3 regions of the Nonomuraea sp. B19D2 genome follow, and region 3 is predicted to be linked to each of the others. Evidence: riboswitches for the same ligand, from Rfam matches in the RefSeq annotation. Region 3 holds a riboswitch; each other region holds the start of a gene.
The links. A riboswitch is a leader RNA that binds a small molecule or an ion and turns the genes downstream of it on or off. The one in region 3 is predicted to bind thiamine pyrophosphate.

Region 1 (5,865 bases), on a different contig from region 3:
TGTTGCTGGACGCCAATCAGGTGGTCAGCTCCGACGTGCTCGTCGAGGTGTTGTGGCCGCGGACGCAGCCGTCGTCCGCCGTGGCCAACGTGCGCACGTACGTGAGCTCGCTGCGCTCGGCCGGCGTCCAGATCGTGGCCCAGGCCTCCGGCTACGCGATCGAGCTCGACGCGGACCGGCTGGACGCCCTGCGGTTCGAGGACCTGGTGGCCAGGGCACGGGCGGCGGGCCGTACCGAGGAGGCCTTCGAGCACTTACGCGGGGCGCTGGCGTTATGGCGCGGGACACCGCTCGGCGACCTGCCCGCCAGCCCGCTCTGGGACGGACGGCTGCGCGCCCTCACCCAGGCCAGGCTGGCCGCGGCTGAGGAACTGGTCGAGTTGAAGCTGGCCCGCGGCGAGCACGCCGGCGCCATCGACGGCCTGCGGGAGCTGATCGGCGAGCACCCCTACCGGGAGGATCTGTGGCAGCGCCTGATCCTCGCCCTGCACCACAGCGGCCGGCGGGCCGAGGCGCTGCACGCCTACACCACGATCCGGCGGCAGCTCGTGGACGAGCTGGGCATCGAGCCGGGGCAGGATTTACGTGACGTGCACGCCTCCGTGCTGGCGGGCGACCCTCCGCCCGTGCCCGTGCTGCCGGTTGATCAGCCCCCGGCGCCGCACCAGCTCCCCGCGCACGTGCTGCCGGGCGATCGGCCCCCGGCCCCGCACCAGCTCCCCGCGGACGTGCCGGACTTCACCGGCAGAGCGGCGGACGTGGCGGCCCTGACGCGCGCACTGTCGGCCGAGGAGCGGCGGCCGGACGGGCCGCCGTCGATAGCCGTGGTGACCGGGCCGCCCGGCGTGGGCAAGTCGGCGCTGGCCGTGCACTGCGCGCACGCCTTGCGCGCCGAGTATCCGGCCGGGCAGCTCTATCTGTGCCTGGGCGGCACCGACGCGGACCCGGCCGACCCCCTCGACCTGCTGGCCGAGGCGCTGCGGGCGCTCGGCGTCGCGGAGCCGGCCCTGCCGCCCACGCTGCGCGAGCGGGCCTCACTGTATCGATCCTTGCTGGCCGAACGGCCCATGCTGGTCTTCCTCGACGACGCCGCCGACACCGCGCAGGTACGCGCCCTGCTGCCCGGCAGCGGCTGCGGGGTGCTCGTCACCAGCCGGCTGCGGATCGCGGAGTTGCCCGGCGCCCTCCAGCTCGAGCTCGACGTGCTGCCGCCCGCGGAGGCCGAGCAGCTCCTCGGCAAGATCGTCGGCGTCGACCGGGTGGCCGGGGAGCGCGAGGCCGCCCAGGCGATCCTGCGCTCCTGCGGCCACCTGCCGCTGGCCATCAGGGTGGCGGGGGCCCGGCTGGCCGGGCGGTCCGGCTGGCCGCTGAGCGTGCTGCAGCAGCGGCTGGACGACGAGACGAGCCGCCTCGACGAACTGCGCGCCGGCGACCTCGAGGTACGCGGCTCGTTCGAGCTCAGCTACCGCCGGCTGCCCGGTGACGCGGCCCTGGCCTTCCGCGCGCTCGGCCTGCTCGGCTCGCAGTCCGTGCCGGGCTGGGTGGCCGACGCCGTGCTCGACCGGCACCGGGCGGACACGGTGGTCGACACCCTGGTGGACGCGAACCTCCTGCGCCTGGCCGGCACCGACCCCGTCGGCCAGCCCCGCTACCGCCTGCACGACCTGGTCCGCTGCGCCGCGAAGGAGAAGGCGGGCGGGCCGACCGTCGACGGGGCCGAGCGGCACGCGCTCGTCAGGGTGCTCGGCGGCTGGCTCACCGCCGCCGAGCACGCCGCCACGCGGCTGCCGACGACCCTGTTCGGGCTGACGTCCGACGGGGCGCCCCGCTGGAGCCTGGCGCGGGAGACCCTCGGCCGCCTGACCGCCGAGCCCCTGTCGTGGTTCGACGCCGAGCGGGAGTCCCTTGTGGAGGCGGTACGGCTGGCCGCCGGCGCGGGCCTGGCCCAGTCCGCGTGGGGGCTGGCCGCGACGCTGGTCCCGTACTTCGACCTGCACTGCCTCCTGGACGAGTGGCAGGCCACGCACCGGATCGCCCTGGACAGCGCCCGCGCGGCCGGCGACCGCCACGGCGAGGCGGCCATGCTCCGCGGCCTGGCCCAGGTCTGCGTCTACCAGGACCGGTACGCCGAGGCCGGCGAGATGTTCAGGCGGGCGCGGGCCATCTTCCACGAACTGGGCGACATCCGGAGCGAGGCGATCTCGATCTGCGGGCTGGCGGCGGTCAACCAGTTCTCCAACCGGCACCTCAAGGCGCTGGGGTCTTTCAGGCACGCGCTGGCCATGTTCCTGGCCATCGGCGACAGGAGCGGCGAGGCGTACGCGCGGCAGGCGATCGGGCGCGTCTACCTGTCGCTGCGTGACGTGCGCCAGGCCTCGCGGTGGCTCGGGGACGCGCTGCGGCTGGCCGAGGAGCTCGGCGACGCCCACCGCGAGGGCTGCGTGTCGATACAGCTCGGCCGCCTGTACGACCTGGTCGCCGAGTCCGAGCGGGCCATGCGCTACCAGGGGCACGCGCTGGACATCTTCGAGTCGCTCGGGGACCGGCACTGCGGCGCGTACGCGATGCGGAACCTCGGCGGGCTCCAGGTGGCCAGGGGCGACCGGTTGGACGGCTCCGACCAGCTGGAGCGCTCGCTGATGATCTTCCAGCAGCTCGGTGACCGGAGCGGGGAGGCCGACACGTACCAGACACTGGGCGAGCTGTACCGCTCGTCCGGGCGTGCCGCGCTGGCCCGGCACTACCTGCACCAGGCCCTCGAGCTGCGCAGGGAGCTCAGCGACTCGTACGCGTGACGGCGGGGTGTCAGGCGAGCCACTGCGCCGTGGGCCAGGTCTCGAGGCGCCAGGCGCTGTCCCAGAACATCCACTCGTACTCGGTGGCCCGGCAGAACGCCTCCTCCATCGCCCCGCGCGTCCCCGGGTCGGCGAGCTCGGCCAGCCGGTCCACGAGCGCCTTGGCCTGCTCCACCGAGGCCGCGAAGGACGGGTCGGAGTAGGTGGATATCCAGGTCCGGTACGGGTGCCCGGCGGCACCCGCCGTGCGTTCGAGCAGCGCCGCGCCGACGTCCTGGTACACCCAGAAGCACGGCAGCACGGCGGCGGCGAGCACCGGCAGCGGGGCGGCGAGCGCCGTGGCCTGGAGGTAGGAGGAGTAGGCCAGGCAGGTCGGCGAGGTGGCGATGCCCGCCGTCTGCTCGGCCGTCAGCCCGAACTCCTCGAGGTAGCCGGCGTGCAGGCCGCGCTCGACGACCAGCGCCGTGTGCGCGCTCTGGGCGAAGAACGCGGCGTCGGCCGGGTCGGTGGCGCGGGCCGAGGCGGTCGCGAGCACCTTGGCGTACGCCACCAGGTAGCGCCCGTCCTGGACCAGGTAGAACGCGAAGCGGTCCCGGTCGAGGGTGCCGTCGCGCAGCGCGGTGTTGAACGGGTGGTCGTGGATCGCCTCGAGCAGCGTGGCCGTGCGCGTCCAGATCTTCTCGGAGAAGGTCACCGATGACGTCCCTTCGCTAGTGCGAACTAGATCAGGTTCGACGGGTGTGATCTCAGCCCGGCGCGCCGGGCACCCCGCGTCGCGGGCAACGTTAGCAGACGGCGAGATGACCGGCGCTCGCGGCCGGCCTCCGTGCCCAACGGCACCAAGCCGGGCATCGGATCCCCCACTACTCGCACCTGGTGTGACCGCTTCAATCGATGATCGCGGTGACTTCGGCCTCGATGAGGATGCCGGGCTCGAAAAGCACGTCCACCCCGATCAGCGCGGCCGGCGGCGTGGCGATGTCGAACTCGCGGGCCGCCTGTTCGATGCCCGCGTTGAAGGCGTCGTACATCTCTCTCTTCCAGCCTGCGGCGTACCACGTGAAGCGGACGACGTCGTGGAACGTCGCTCCGGCCGCGTCCAGCGCTTTGGCGACGTTGCGGTAGACCTGGGTGACCTGCCCTGCGAGGTCGCCCGGTGCCACGAGCTCGCCGTTCTCGTCCCAGGCGACCTGTCCCGCGATGTGGACCTGCCTGCTCCCCCTCGCCACCGCGACGTGGTGGTAGAGCGGGACTTGGACATGCCTGTCAGGGTTGATGAGCGAAACAGCCACGAGATCTCCTGATCGGTTAGGTGATCGAGGCGCCGGAGGGCGCCCGTGCTCTCTTGCGGTTACTCAGAAACCATAGGAGAGTGTTCGCTGACGTGGAAGAACGCACTTTTTAGAGACTGGGGAACCTGATGGTGACCAAGCAGTTCGCGGGCACGGCTGACGAAGCGGACCTGAGGCGCGCGGACTCCCTGGCGCGGGAGATCTTCTCTGATGTCGCCAACAAGTGGGCGTTGCTTATCATCGAGACTCTCGGTGAGCGCACCCTCCGCTTCATCGAGCTGCGCGACGAGGTCGAGGGCATCAGCCACAAGATGCTCACCCAGAACCTGCGCATGCTGGAGCGCAACGGCCTGGCCGAGCGGAAGGTGCATCCCACTGTGCCGCCGCGAGTCGAGTACACCCTCACCGAGCCGGGCCAGGCCCTGCGCGCCACGGTTGATCTCATCTGCGGCTGGACCCACCAGTACTTCGGCCACATCGAGACCGCCCGCCGGCGCTTCGACGCCTGACGGCTCCCCCACCCCGACGCCGGTGCCCCTAGCAAGATCGGCGTCCATCATCGGCGTGTTGAGCGTTCTGGACGACGGCGCCCACGTAGCAGTTCGCCGCCGAGCAGGGCCGCGCACGCCCCGGCAGTCAGCAGCCCACCAGCGAGGAAGGTGCCCCGTACATCGGCGAGCGGCAGGACCAGTCCCCCAAGCGCGGCACCCGCTGCGATGCCGGCGTTGTAGGCACCGGAGTTCGCTGCGAGCGCGATGTCCGTGCGGCCCGGGGCGCAGTGCAGCATCGCGTTCTGCGTGGTCATGAACACCGGCCCGAGTGCACCGCCCATCAACACCAGGAACACCACCGCCGCCACCGGATGAGCGCCGAACGCGTACAGGCCGAGCATCCCCACCGCCTGCGTGGCCACGGCGGTGGCCAGCGCGGACTGCGCAAAGCGGTCCAAAAACGCCGCGGTGATGCTCACTCCGGCCAGACACGCGACACCGAAAACCACGAACAGGGCGCTGACCGCGCTCGGGGAGAACCCGCTCACGTCGCCCAGGAACGTCACGATGTAGGTGTATCCCGTGAACGCCCCGGTGGCGGACAAGGTCCCGGCCGCCAGCACCGTCCAGAACCGCCACACGTCGGGACTGGTCGCGTAGGCGGCTGGCTCTTCTTCCGGACGCGAAGTCGGTAGCAGAACGGCGATCGTCACCAAAGAACAGAGCCCCAGAGCCGCCAGCATGGCGATGGGCACCTGCCAGTTACTCTGCTGGCCCAGCCAGGTCCCAGCGGGAACGCCCAGCACGAGAGCGAGCGAACCAGCGACGGACAACGCCCCGATCACACGCCCCCGGACCTCGGGCGCGAACAGGCCCACCGCGACCGGCCCCATTACGGCCCAGAACAGCGCCTGGGCGAGCGCGGTCAGCAGCCGCGCCACCAGGAGCAGCCAGTAAGAGGGGGCCAGCGCCGCAACAAGACTGGACACCACGAGCGCGGCCAGCAGTCCCGTGAGCACATAACGTCGGGGCACGGCCCGCACGACGTGGGCGATCGGCACCGATGCGACGGCCACCGTCACGCCGTAACCGGTGACCAGGAGACCGACCGCTGACAGGGACACCCGCAGGTCTTCGGAAATGAGCTCCAGGAGGCCGACCGGCAGGTTCTCCGCGGTGTTGAAGGTGAGGGCGGCCAGCATCAGGGCGCCGAGCACCGCCAGCCTGTGCCATGGAGCCGGTTGTCGGGGGATCGTACGGTCTCTTCCTGTCCTCGCCCGTTGCACC
Region 2 (5,865 bases), on a different contig from region 3:
ATAGGGGAAACAGCTCGTAGTAAGAGCCGCATTCTCGTGCCCCCTCCGGGTCGCGGATGGGCGCTCACGTCTCCCCCCTGAGCCCTCGCGAGGCTGCGGACGATGTAAAGACCGAGCCCTACTCCACCAAACCTTCTCCGGTCGCCGCTGTCCACCTGGACAAACCTCTCAAAGATCCGCTCCCGGTCGGTCGGCGCGATGCCCACCCCTTCGTCGTCCACGACCACGACCACGTTGTCGTCCTCGGGCCAGGCCGCCACGCCGATCAGCCCGCCTTTGGGCGAGTACTTGAACGCGTTCTCCAGCAGCTGCCCCAGAACGATGTCCGTGGCCAGCGCGTCACCCAGCACGTACGGCAGCCCGTCGCGAATGTCCACCTCGACCCGGTGCTTGTCCGACAGCGCGGGCAGCCCGAGGGTGGCCGCGTCGATCCGCTCGGCCAGGTCGAACTCCTCGATCCGCACCTTCAGCTCGTCCGCCCCCGCCCTGGCCCCGAGCAGCAGGTGGTCCATGAGCTCACCCAGCGACCTGGCCCGCTCGGCGATCGTGTGCACGGCCGAGCGGCGTTCCGGGTCGCTCATCTTGTCCCAGCGCCTGTCGAGCGTGCTGGCGAACCCGCGCACGATTGTGATCGGCGTACGCAGCTCGTGGCTGGTCGTGGCCAGGAACAGGTCCTTGGCCTCCTCGAGCTCCTTGGCCGTGGTCACGTCGCGGAAGTCGATGACCACCTCGCCGGTCTCCTCGATCCGCGCGCTCACGACGTCCAGCCACCGCCCGCTCTCCATCTGGAATGTGACCTTCTCGCCCGGTTTGGGCAGCGGGAACGGCGGCGGCCCGCCGATGACGGCCTCGGCGGAGAACGCGGTGAGCTCGACGGCGGCCGGGTTCCACCGCACCACGCGGCCGGCCTCGTCGAGCACGGCGATGCCGTCGGCACTGGCGTCGAAGACGGCCTGCTCGTGCGCGCGCTGCCGCACCGCCTCCTGGTAGGCCACCGCGTTGCCGACGGCGATGCCCGCATGCCCGGCCAGCAGCTCAAGCAGCTCCAGTTCGAGGTGCCCGGGCGTGCTCTCGGCGAACAGCGCGTACAGGGCTCCGTACGGGCGCCCGCCGACGGCGGCCAGGCCGAGCGCGATCGTGTGCAGGCCGTTCAGCCGCGCCCACACCAGGTCGTCCAGCCCGTCCGACTGCAGCAGGACGGTCTTGCCGGTGCGTAAGAGCTTGTCCACGAGGCTCGTGCGCAGGTCCGTGGTAGTGCCCCTGATGGCGTCCGGCAGCTGGTACGTGCTGACCAGGCGTAACCGGTCCCCCTCGATCAGCACGAACCCGCCCGCGTCCGCCCCCGTGAGCTCGGTCAGGCTGGCCGAGATCTGGTCGAGCACGGCGGAGAGCTCTAGCTCGGAGTTGATGTCGCCGACCACGTCGGTCAGCCTGCGCACCAGACGCGCCCGGCGGGCCATGCGGTTCCTGGCCAGCTCGTCGGCCCGCGCGAGATGGTGCACGCAGACATAGCCGGCCACGGCGCTGCCCAGGCGCAGCGCGCTGATGTCGACGCGCACGTCGAGGACGGTCCCGTCGCTGCGCAGGCGCTTGGTGCGCACCGAGACCTGGCCGCCGGTGCGTACGCGTTCGAGCACGGCGTTGTGCTCGGCGGTGAGCTCGCCGGGCACGATCGGCGCGCGGCGCCCGAGTATCTCCTCCGCCGTCCACCCGAACAGCCGCTCGGCAGCCTCGTTCCAGACCAGCACGCTCTGGTCCCGGTCGACGACCACGACGGCGTTGGGCGAACAGGCGAGCGCAGCACGAGCTATCTCGTCGTCACTCCCGGCCCATTCGTCCCCCACTCCTCCATAGTGCACGTGGCACGGTGAGTGCGTCGGGCGATCCGTCCGATACGCTGCGGTCACGGCGATTCTCGGTGGGTGGGGGGGGTGGGTGCCATGTCGAGTGGCGATCTCGATGCCTTGTTGCGGGTGACCTCCAGCACCTATCGAGGCGAGACGCCCCCCGACATCGCCTTCGGCACCTATGACGGCGCCGTCGGCAGGCTGGTGCTCGCGGTGACGGGCAAGGGCATCGTGGCGTGCAGCTTCGAGCCGGAGAACAACGTGTTCGCGCTGCTCACGAGGCATGTGGGCACGTTCATCGGGCCGGACGCGCGCCGGCTCGACCCGGTGCGCAGGGAGCTGGACGCATACTTCTCCGGCCGCCTGCGGGCTTTCGCCACACCGGTGAACCTGACGCTGGCCACGCCGTTCGCCCGTACGGTGCTGCAGAAGACGACGGTGGTCCCGTACGGCACGACGACCACGCTGGAGGAGATCGGCGCGAGCATCGGCAGGCCGCGCGCGCTGCGGGCGATCGGCAACGCGCTGGCCTCCAACCCCGTGTGCGTGATCGTGCCGTGCCACCGGGTGGTGCGCGAGGACGGCGGGCTCGGCGACTACGCGGGCGGCCCCACGGCCAAGCAGCACCTGCTCAACGTCGAGAAGCGCGCGTCAACGAGCCGATGAGCAGCGCCACCAGCGCGGCCACGACGGCCGCGCCGAGCGCGCCGTTCATCCACGGCTGCCGGGTGAAGCCGATGGCCTCGCGGGCCGACTGCCAGAAGGCGTCCCACTTCGGGACCGTGGGCGTGGAGGTCGTCAGCCAGTACGCGACGAAGCCAAGGGCCCACGGCACCAGCCTCGACCAGCGCGCGGGCGCGTTCTCCGCGGTGTTCCAGCCGCGCGAGCCGCCGAGCACGAAGTAGTCCACGGCCAGCACCGCGAACATCGGCACGAACACCGCCCCGATCACCCCCAGGAACGCCCCGTACGAGGTGACGTCCACGAACAGGGCGATCGCGACGGTCAGCACGCCGATGGCGGTGGAGAAGATGCGCCGGTCCACGCGCGGCATCAGGTTCTGCAGCGAGACCGTGGTGGAGTAGACGTTGGCGAACGACTGGTCGGTCTCGCGCAGCACCAGGATCGCGAAGAACAGCGCGCCCAGCGGCACCGCGACGAACGGGCCGAACACCGACGTCCCATCGGCCAGCACCGCGTCCGCCCCCGCCATGGCCACCGCGTACACGCCCAGCCCCAGGCATGCCACCTGCGCCAACGTGTACCCGCCGACCACGCCGGTGAACGCGGCCCCGCTCGACCTGGAGTGCCGGGCGAAGTCCGCCGCCATCGGCACCCACGACACCGACAGCGCGATCACGTAGTCGACGGCCGGGGCGAACGCCGCCCAGGACCCGCCGGTGTGCACGGGGGCCCGGGTCAGGAAGAACCAGGCGAACCACACCAGCGACACGATCACGCCGATGGTGACGTACCGCCGCAGGATCCGCACCGACCCGAGCGGCCAGATCGTGAGCGCGGTGGTCAGCGCTCCGGCCGCGATCACCCACACCGCGTACGGCACCGCGCCGAAGATGGCACCGGCGGCCTTGGCGATGACCCACAGCTCGAACGCGCCCCAGCCGATCATCTGCACGATGTTCAGCACCGTGGGCACGTACGAGACCCGCGCGCCGAACAGCCCCCGCAGCAGCACCATCGCGGGCTCCCCCGTCCGTGTGCCCGGGATGGCGGACAGGCCGACCATGGCCGTGCCGATCAGGCTGCCCACCACGACGGCCACCAGCGCGGCGGCCAGGCTGAGCGGGGCGCCGCCGAGCGGGTCGAGCAGGAGCAGCGCTCCGGAGAAGCCCAGAAGGCTCACGCCGAGGTTCGCCCAGAGCGCACCCTGGTCGAGCACGCCCAGCGTCTTCGGCGGCCTGCCCTCGAGGGTCAGGGGAACTTCGTCGGCGACATGCGTCATCGCACACTCCCTACGCCGGCATTACCCGGACAGGTTCAGGCGGTCGGCAGCGGATCGTGTGCTGCCCTCTCAGCCCGGTGAACCCCGAGCTCCCGCGACGATCTGAAGTTGGCGCCCTCATCATGCCCTAGTGGCGGCAGAAACGCCACAGGGAGGCTTTACATGTGCTTTGAGAAGATTTTTAGGCCACGAAGGGCGTCTGCCCCGTTTCGCTGACCATCGGGCGACGCGCGAACTCCCACGACTGCATGCCGCCACCGACGTTGACCGCGTCGCGCCCGAGCTGGTTGAGCCAGGCCGCGACCTGCAGGGACCGGCCGCCAACCCGGCAGACGACATAGACCGTCCGGTCGCCGGGCACCTCGTCGACCCGCCCTTGGATCTGGGTCATGGGGATGTGGACAGCCTCCGGCGCGTGCCCGGCGACCCACTCGTCCTGCTCTCGGACGTCGAGCAGGTAGGCGTCGTCGGGAACGGCACTGGCTTCGATCTCAGGAACGGTCATGACTCCATCATCTCGCGGCGAGGGAGCGCCGCCGCCTGGAGGAGGAGCGACGAAGGAGCGACGGGGGAAGGCGGCGGCATCTGGCGACCGAGCCCGCCTCACGGAGTGAGGCCATCAACACGCGAGTCGTAGGCGGCACGCGCTTCGGCGATCTCCCGCTGGTGCTCCTCCGTCCAGGTGACCAGCGCCTTTATGGTCTGGTGCAGCGTACGGCCGAGCGGCGTCAGCGCGTAGTCGACCCTGGGCGGCACGACGGGGTGGACCGTGCGGCTGACCAGGCCGTCGCGCTCGAGCTGGCGCAGGGTCACGCTGAGCATGCGCTGGCTGACGCCGTCGATCTCGCGGCGGAGCTGGGTGAAGCGCAGGCTCTGGCAGTCGAGCAGGGCGATCACCAGCAGCGACCACTTGTCCGCGATGCGGTCGAGTATCTGGCGGACCTCGCAGTCCTCGCGGGTGTCCCACTGGCGTACGTCGTAGTCGGCTTCCACGGTGCTGTCGCAGTAACCGAGTGATTCCGAAGTGCCTTCTTCCATGACATTTCATGTTGGCTGATGATGTGTCCGGTTACAAGAGAGAACCGAAATGCCTAGAAGTAACCGGGAGTTTGTTATGCCTGCTCGCTCTTGGGGCGTGCTGATTGTTTTGTGCGGAGCCATCTTTCTCGAGGGCATCGACGTGGCCATGCTCAACGTCGCCCTCCCGTCCATCAGGGCTGACCTGGGGCTGTCAACGGGGGTGCTGAGCGGGGTCGTGAGCGCGTACGTGCTCGGCTACGGCGGCTTCATGCTGCTCGGCGGCCGGGCGGCCGACCTGCTGGGCCGGCGGCGGATGTTCCTGCTCTGGCTGGGGGTGTTCCTGGCCTTCTCCGGGCTCGGCGGATTCGCTCATGAGGGGTGGGTGCTGCTGGTGGCCAGGTTCGTCACGGGGGTGGCCGCCGCGTTCATGACCCCGGCCGGGCTCTCCCTGCTCACCACGACCTTCCCCGAGGGCCCGCGGCGCAACCGGGCCCTGCTCATCTACGCCGGCACGGCGGCGGGCGGCTTCGCGCTCGGGCTGGTGATCGGCGGCCTGCTGACCGCGTTCGGCTGGCGCTGGGTCTTCTTCGCGCCCGTCCTGCTGTCGCTGGTGATCCTCCTCGCCGCGATCCCGCTGCTCAAGGATTCCCCTTCCGAGTCTCGCGGCGGCGGCTTCGACGCGGCGGGCGCTCTGAGCGTCACGGGCGCGATGATGCTGCTGGTCTACGGGGTGGTACGCCTCGAGCACCCGTCCGACGGCTGGCCGCTGACGGTGGCCGCCTTCCTCGGTGGCCTGGCGCTGCTCGGGACCTTCGTGGCCGTGGAACGCCGCTCCGCCCGCCCCCTGGTCCGCCTGGGCATACTCAGGTCGGGCGCCCTCGTCCGGGCGAACGTGCTGGCCGCCCTGCTCACCGCCTCGTTCTTCGGCTTCCAGTTCCTGGTCACGCTCTATCTGCAGGAGCTGCGCGGCTGGTCCACCATCCAGACGGGCCTGGCCCTGCTGGCGGCGGCCGCCGACGTGATCCTCGCCCCGAC
Region 3 (5,865 bases):
CCTGCCGGGCACGTACTCCATCGACAGGTAGACGACGTCGTTGTCGGTGCCCTGGTCGAAGACGTGCACCACGTTGGGATGCGAGAGGCTGGCGACCGACTTGGCCTCGCCGATGAACCTCCTGACGAACGCCGGGTCCTCAGCGAGCGAGCTGTGCATGACCTTCAGCGCCACCGTCCGGTCCAGCCGGATGTCCAGCGCGAGGTAGACGGTCGCCATGCCGCCCCGGGCGATCCGGCTCTCGATGCGGTAGCGGCCATCGACGAGTCGCCCGACCAAGGGGTCCGCAGTCGTCGTATCCACCCCGCTGAGTTTACGGGCGTTTTACCACCCGCAGGGCCTTGCCGCCCGAAACCGATGCGGAGACGTTCCCTGCGGAACGCCCCCGCGTTCGCGTCACGACACCGGGCGCCTCAGGGGGTCATCGGGGATGACGCCTCCGCGTAGCGCCTGCGCGGGATGCGGCCCGCGAGCCGCGCCAGCCGGCCCGCCGCCACGGCACCCTTCATGGCCGCCGCCATGAGGTCGGGCCGCTGCGCCCTGGTGACCGCCGTGGCCAGCAGCACGGCGTCGCAGCCCAGCTCCATCGCCAGCGCAGCGTCGCTGGCCGTGCCGATGCCGGCGTCGAGCACCACCGGCACCGAGGCGACCTCGACGATCAGCTCGATGTTGTGCGGGTTGCGGATGCCGAGGCCCGAGCCGATCGGCGCGCCCAGCGGCATCACGGCCGCGCACCCCGCCTGCTCCAGCCGGCGCGCCAGCGCGGGATCGTCCCCGATGTACGGCAGCACCACGAACCCGTCGGCCACCAGCCGCTCGGCCGCGTCGAACGTCTCGATCGGGTCGGGCAGCAGCGTCCGCTCGTCGGCGATGACCTCGAGCTTGACCCAGTTCGTGCCGAGCGCCTCCCTGGCCAGCCGCGCCGTCAGCACGGCCTCGCCCGCGGTGAAGCAGCCGGCCGTGTTGGGCAGCACCTTGATGTCCCGCTTGCGCAGCACGTCGAGCACCGAGCCGCGGGCGTTCGGGTCGAGCCGCCGCATGGCCACCGTGGTCAGCTCGGTGCCGGACGCGGCCAGCGCCTGGTCGAGCACCTCCAGCGAGGGCGCGCCGCCGGTCCCCATGATGAGCCGGGAAGCGAACTTCTCCCCGGCGATGATCAGATCATCCACCTTGCACCGCCGTCAGAACCTCCACCCGGTCATGCTCGCCGAGCGCCGTCGTCTCCCACGAGCTCCGCGTGACCACCTCGTCGTTCACGGCCACGGCCACCCCGGTGGCGGCCGTGGTCAATCTGCGTACGGCCTGCGCCACGGTCATGCCGTCGGCCACCTCGTGCACGGCCCCGTTGATCGTCACAATCATGAAATTTCCCGAAACCTTCCAGGCGTGCACAACGCCGCCAGCTCGCCCTCTTCGCCCAGCAGGATGTCGGCCGTCAGCGGGGCCAGCAGCACGCCGCCCCGATGGTGGCCGGTGGCCAGCGCGAGCCCGGGCGTGCCGCTCGGGCCGATGACCGGCAGGTTGTCCGGCGTGCCCGGCCGCAGCCCGGCCACCACGTCGGCGATCTCCAGCTCGGTGACGCCCGGCACCAGTTCCCTGGCGTCCCGCAGCAGCTCGTACAGACCGCCCGCGGTCACCCGGGTGTCGAACCCCATCTCCTCCTGGGTCGCCCCGACCACCAGCTCGCCGTCGCCCCGGGGGACGAGGTAGACCGGCGTGCCGTGCACGGTGCCGCGTACGCAGCGGGTGAGCAGCGGCTGCGGGGAACGCAACCGCATGATCTGCCCTTTGACCGGCCGCACCGGCACCTCCGCCAGCCCGGCGCTCCACACCCCGGCCGCCAGGACGACCCGCTCCGCCCGCATCTCGGCGCCCTCGCCGAGGCGTACCCCGGTGACCCGGCCGCCGTCGCGCAGCAGCTCGCCGACGCGCGAGCGCACCAGCGGGACTCCCCGCCGGTCGAGGGCGGCGAGCAGCGCCGCCGTCACCCGGCGCGGGTCCACCCAGGCGTCGCCGGGAGCCAGCAGCCCGCCTCGCACGGAGGGGGCGAGCATGGGCTCCAGCCGGCGGCACTCGCGCCCGCTCAGCCGCTCGACGGGCAGCTCCAGCTTCTCCATGTACGTGGCGAGCTCGTCCAGCGCCGCCAGGTCGTCCGTCCCGAACGCCACGTCGAGCGTCCCGTCGGAGCGCAGATCCAGGGCCTCGGTGCCGGCCAGTCCCGCATCGGCGGCCAGCTCGGTGGCGAAGGCGGGCCAGCGGCGCAGCGACGCCACACCCAGCCGCAGCAGCGGCACCTCGGTGTAGGCGACCTCGCTGACCGGCGCCAGCATCCCCGCGGCCGCGTGCGAGGCGCCCGAGGCCGGGGCGGGGTCCACCAGGGTGACAGGCCGTCCGTCGCGAGCCAGCCGCCAGGCCACGGAGAGCCCGACGACCCCGCCGCCCACGATCACATCCATTCGCGCTCCCTTCGCCGGCATGATCCGGATCAGGTGTCTTGCGGTCGAAGGCCCGGTGAAGCCTTCCTCTCAGCCCGGTTACGGCCGGACTCCCGCGCGTCTTTCCGTCCCCAGCCTACGACCTCGCCGCGTCGGCCCGGCACCGCCCTCCGTTATGGTCATGAACGTGAATCATGTCGTGGTGGTAGGAGCCGGCCTGGCCGGGGTGCGCACCGTGGAAGCGCTGCGCGGACGCGGATTCGGCGGAAGGATCACTCTGATCGGTGCGGAGCGCCATCGCCCCTACGACCGCCCGCCGCTGTCCAAGGCCGTGCTGTTCGGCGACGCCGACACCAGCTACGTCGGCACCGACCTGGCCGCGATCGACGTGGACTTCCGCCCCGGCGTCAGCGCCAAGTCGCTGCGCGCGGGCGTCGTGGAGACCACCGAGGGCGAGGTGGGCTACGACGGGCTGGTCATCGCCACCGGGGCCGAGCCGATCAGGCTGCCCGGCGACGGCCCCCAGCACGTGCTGCGCACGCTCGACGACGCCCATGAGCTCAGGGCCATGCTCGTCCCAGGCGCCCGCGTCGCGGTCATCGGCGCGGGCTGGATCGGCGCCGAGGTGGCCACCGCCGCCCGCCGCGCCGGATGCGCGGTGACCGTGATCGAGGCGGGCCCGGCGCCGCTCGCGACCGCCGTCGGCGCCGAGATCGGGGCCCGCACCCAGCGCTGGTACGACGACATCGACCTGCGGCTCGGCACCATGGTCGACTCCGTGGACGAGGGCGGCGTGCGCCTGGTCGGCGGCGAGTTCGTGGCGGCCCACGTGGTCGTCACCGGCATCGGCGTGCGGCCGGCCGTCGAATGGCTCACCGGCGCCGACATCGACCTGCACAACGGCGTGGTCGTGGACGAGCACCTGCGTGCCTCGCTGCCCGACACGGTCGCCGTCGGCGACTGCGCCGCCTGGTGGTCGCGCCGCTGGCAGACCAGGCTCAGGGTCGAGCACTGGGACACCGCGCTCAACGCCCCCGAGGTCGCCGCCGCGAGCCTGCTGGGCGAGGACGTGGCCTACGATCCCGTTCCGTACTTCTGGTCGGAGCAGTTCGGGCACATGGTGCAGTACGCGGGCCATCATCCGGCGGGGGAGCGGCTCGTCTACCGTGGCGACCCGGAGGGCAAGTGGTCGGCCGTCTGGCTCACGGCCGACGACGTCGCCGCGGCGGTGCTCGCCGTGGACCGGCCGCGGGACCTCGTACAGGGGCGCAGAATCATCGACGCGGGACACCGGCTCGACGTGGAACGCCTGGTAGATCCAGATGTCCCTCTACGGGATTGTGTTGTTTGAGCAAGCACGCCATGTGGTAGTTGTGGTTTCGTGACGCTTTCTGTTGCACAGATCGACCGGGAGACCGACCAGCTCGTAGCTGAGTGGCTCACTCTCCCCGAAGTGGCCTCGCGCCTGGACCTTTCCATCGGGCGGGCCAAGCAACTCCTCAAGGACCACAAGCTGCTCGGCGTGCGCCGGGGCAGCGGCGGGCCGCAGGTGCCTGCGGTGTTCCTCGACGGAAAGGACGTGATGAAGGGCCTGCCCGGCACACTGACCGTGTTGCTGGACGCCGGCTACGACGATGTCGAGTCGCTGCGCTGGCTCTTCACCCCTGACGACTCCCTGCCCGGGTCGCCCATCGAGGCGATCAAGGCCGGCCGTCACACCGAGGTCAAGCGGCGTGCCCAAGCCCTCGCTTTCTGAGGCCCGCCTCTACCTCTGCACCGACGGCCGGCGCGACCGCGGCGACCTGGCAGAGTTCCTCGATTCGGTGCTGGCCGGCGGCGTGGACATCATCCAGCTGCGGGAGAAGGGCCTGGAGGCACGCGAAGAACTCGCGCTCCTCGAAGTCTTCCGCGACGCCTGCGACCGGCACGGCAAACTACTGGCCGTCAACGACCGGGCGGACGTCGCCTACGCCGCCCGCCCCGACGTGCTCCACCTGGGGCAGGACGACCTTCCCTTGACGGTCGCGCGAGAGATACTCGGCGACGACATCGTCATCGGACGGTCCACCCACTCCGCCGCCGAGGCTTCCGCCGCGGCCGTGGAGCCGGGCGTCGACTACTTCTGCTGCGGCCCCATCTGGCCCACGCCCACCAAGCCCGGCCGCCCGGCCCCCGGCCCGCCGCTGCTCAGGCACGCGGCTGCGCTGGAGACCGCACGGCCGTGGTTCGGGATCGGCGGCATCGACCTCGCCAACCTGGACGAGGTGATGTCGTACGGGGTGAGCCGGGTGGTGGTCGTACGCGCGATCACGGACGCGGATGACCCGGGGGCGGCCGCGGCGGAGTTCGCCAAGCGCCTGTCCTCCGGCTGAGCCCCGCAGGCCGCCCCGGCACGGCCACACGTGTCCCGCCGGCCTCGCGCCGAGGCGTCCGCCACCCCGCGGGCGCCTCGGGCCCTTGACCGGCGCGCCCGCGTGGTGGCGGACGCTTTCGGCACGCCCCGCGTACTGGCCCTATGAAGGTGCGCGTCCGCACCCGAGCAGGGCCCCGAGTGCGCGTCAGGTCTTGCGGGAGGTGGCGGCGATGGCCAGCTCCGTCAGCGCCACACGGGCCTCGGCGGTCACCGGGGCGTCGTCGAGCGCCGACAACGCCTTGTCCAGGTAGTCGCCGATCAGGTCCTCGCACTCCTGCAACGCCCCGGTGCCGTCGATGATCCGCCGCAACGTGTCCACCCCGTGCTCGTCCAGCCCGGGATCACCCAGGAGCCGCCGCACGGTCGCCGCGTCGGCGGGGGAGGCGGCCGCCAGCGTGCGGGCGACGAGCATCGTCCGCTTTCCTTCACGCAGGTCGTCGCCGGCGGGCTTGCCCGTCTGCGCCGGGTCGCCGAACACCCCGAGGATGTCGTCCCGGAGCTGGAACGCGATCCCGACCTGCGTGCCGTACCCCGTGCACAGCTCGTCCATCCACGGCGCGAGCTTGCCCGCGGCGAGCACCAGCCCGAGCCTGAGCGGCTGCTCCACCGAATATTTCCCGCTCTTGAACAGCGCCACCCGCAGCGCCGACTCGAACGTGTTCTCCCCGTGCGCCTGCTCCAGCAGGTCGAGGTACTGGCCGCACATCAGCTCGGTGCGCATGTGGTCGTGCACCGGCTGGGCCGCCGCCAGCGACTCGGGCGGCAGGCCGCTGGTGCGCCACATCTCGCCCGACCAGATCAGCAGCAGGTTGCCCAGCAGGATCGCCGCGCCCTCACCGAACTGCTCCGCGGAGCCGTGCCAGCCCGACTTCTCGTGCAGCGCCTGGAAACGGCGGTGCGCGGACGGCATCCCCCTGCGCAGGTCGCTCTTGTCCATCACGTCGTCGTGCACCAGCGCGCTGGCCTGCAGCAGCTCCAGCGAGGCCGCGGCGGTGAAGATCTCGGGCACGTCCGTGC

Region 1: linked by a shared signal. The riboswitch ahead of tenA (thiaminase II) and the one ahead of thiO (glycine oxidase ThiO) in region 3 are both predicted to bind thiamine pyrophosphate.
Region 2: linked by a shared signal. The riboswitch ahead of ABN273_RS28180 (purine-cytosine permease family protein) and the one ahead of thiO (glycine oxidase ThiO) in region 3 are both predicted to bind thiamine pyrophosphate.

The regions. Positions count from the first base shown of each region.
Region 1 covers NZ_JBEFAK010000041.1:47,194-53,058, reverse strand. The annotation lists gene ABN273_RS45620 (AfsR/SARP family transcriptional regulator) at 1-2,795, shown strand, start outside; gene tenA (thiaminase II) at 2,806-3,489, opposite strand; TPP riboswitch at 3,481-3,576, opposite strand; gene ABN273_RS45610 (RidA family protein) at 3,683-4,087, opposite strand; gene ABN273_RS45605 (winged helix-turn-helix transcriptional regulator) at 4,216-4,596, shown strand; gene ABN273_RS45600 (MFS transporter) at 4,644-5,795, opposite strand.
Region 2 covers NZ_JBEFAK010000016.1:103,217-109,081, forward strand. The annotation lists gene ABN273_RS28170 (sensor histidine kinase) at 1-1,844, opposite strand, end outside; gene ABN273_RS28175 (methylated-DNA--[protein]-cysteine S-methyltransferase) at 1,941-2,513, shown strand; gene ABN273_RS28180 (purine-cytosine permease family protein) at 2,479-3,810, opposite strand; TPP riboswitch at 3,801-3,916, opposite strand; gene ABN273_RS28185 (rhodanese-like domain-containing protein) at 3,992-4,315, opposite strand; gene ABN273_RS28190 (winged helix-turn-helix transcriptional regulator) at 4,414-4,848, opposite strand; gene ABN273_RS28195 (MFS transporter) at 4,946-5,865, shown strand, end outside.
Region 3 covers NZ_JBEFAK010000003.1:353,406-359,270, reverse strand. The annotation lists gene pknB (Stk1 family PASTA domain-containing Ser/Thr kinase) at 1-303, opposite strand, end outside; gene ABN273_RS08275 (thiazole synthase) at 414-1,169, opposite strand; gene thiS (sulfur carrier protein ThiS) at 1,162-1,362, opposite strand; gene thiO (glycine oxidase ThiO) at 1,359-2,456, opposite strand; TPP riboswitch at 2,446-2,562, opposite strand; gene ABN273_RS08260 (NAD(P)/FAD-dependent oxidoreductase) at 2,611-3,786, shown strand; gene ABN273_RS08255 (Rv2175c family DNA-binding protein) at 3,817-4,191, shown strand; gene thiE (thiamine phosphate synthase) at 4,169-4,807, shown strand; gene ABN273_RS08245 (polyprenyl synthetase family protein) at 4,994-5,865, opposite strand, start outside.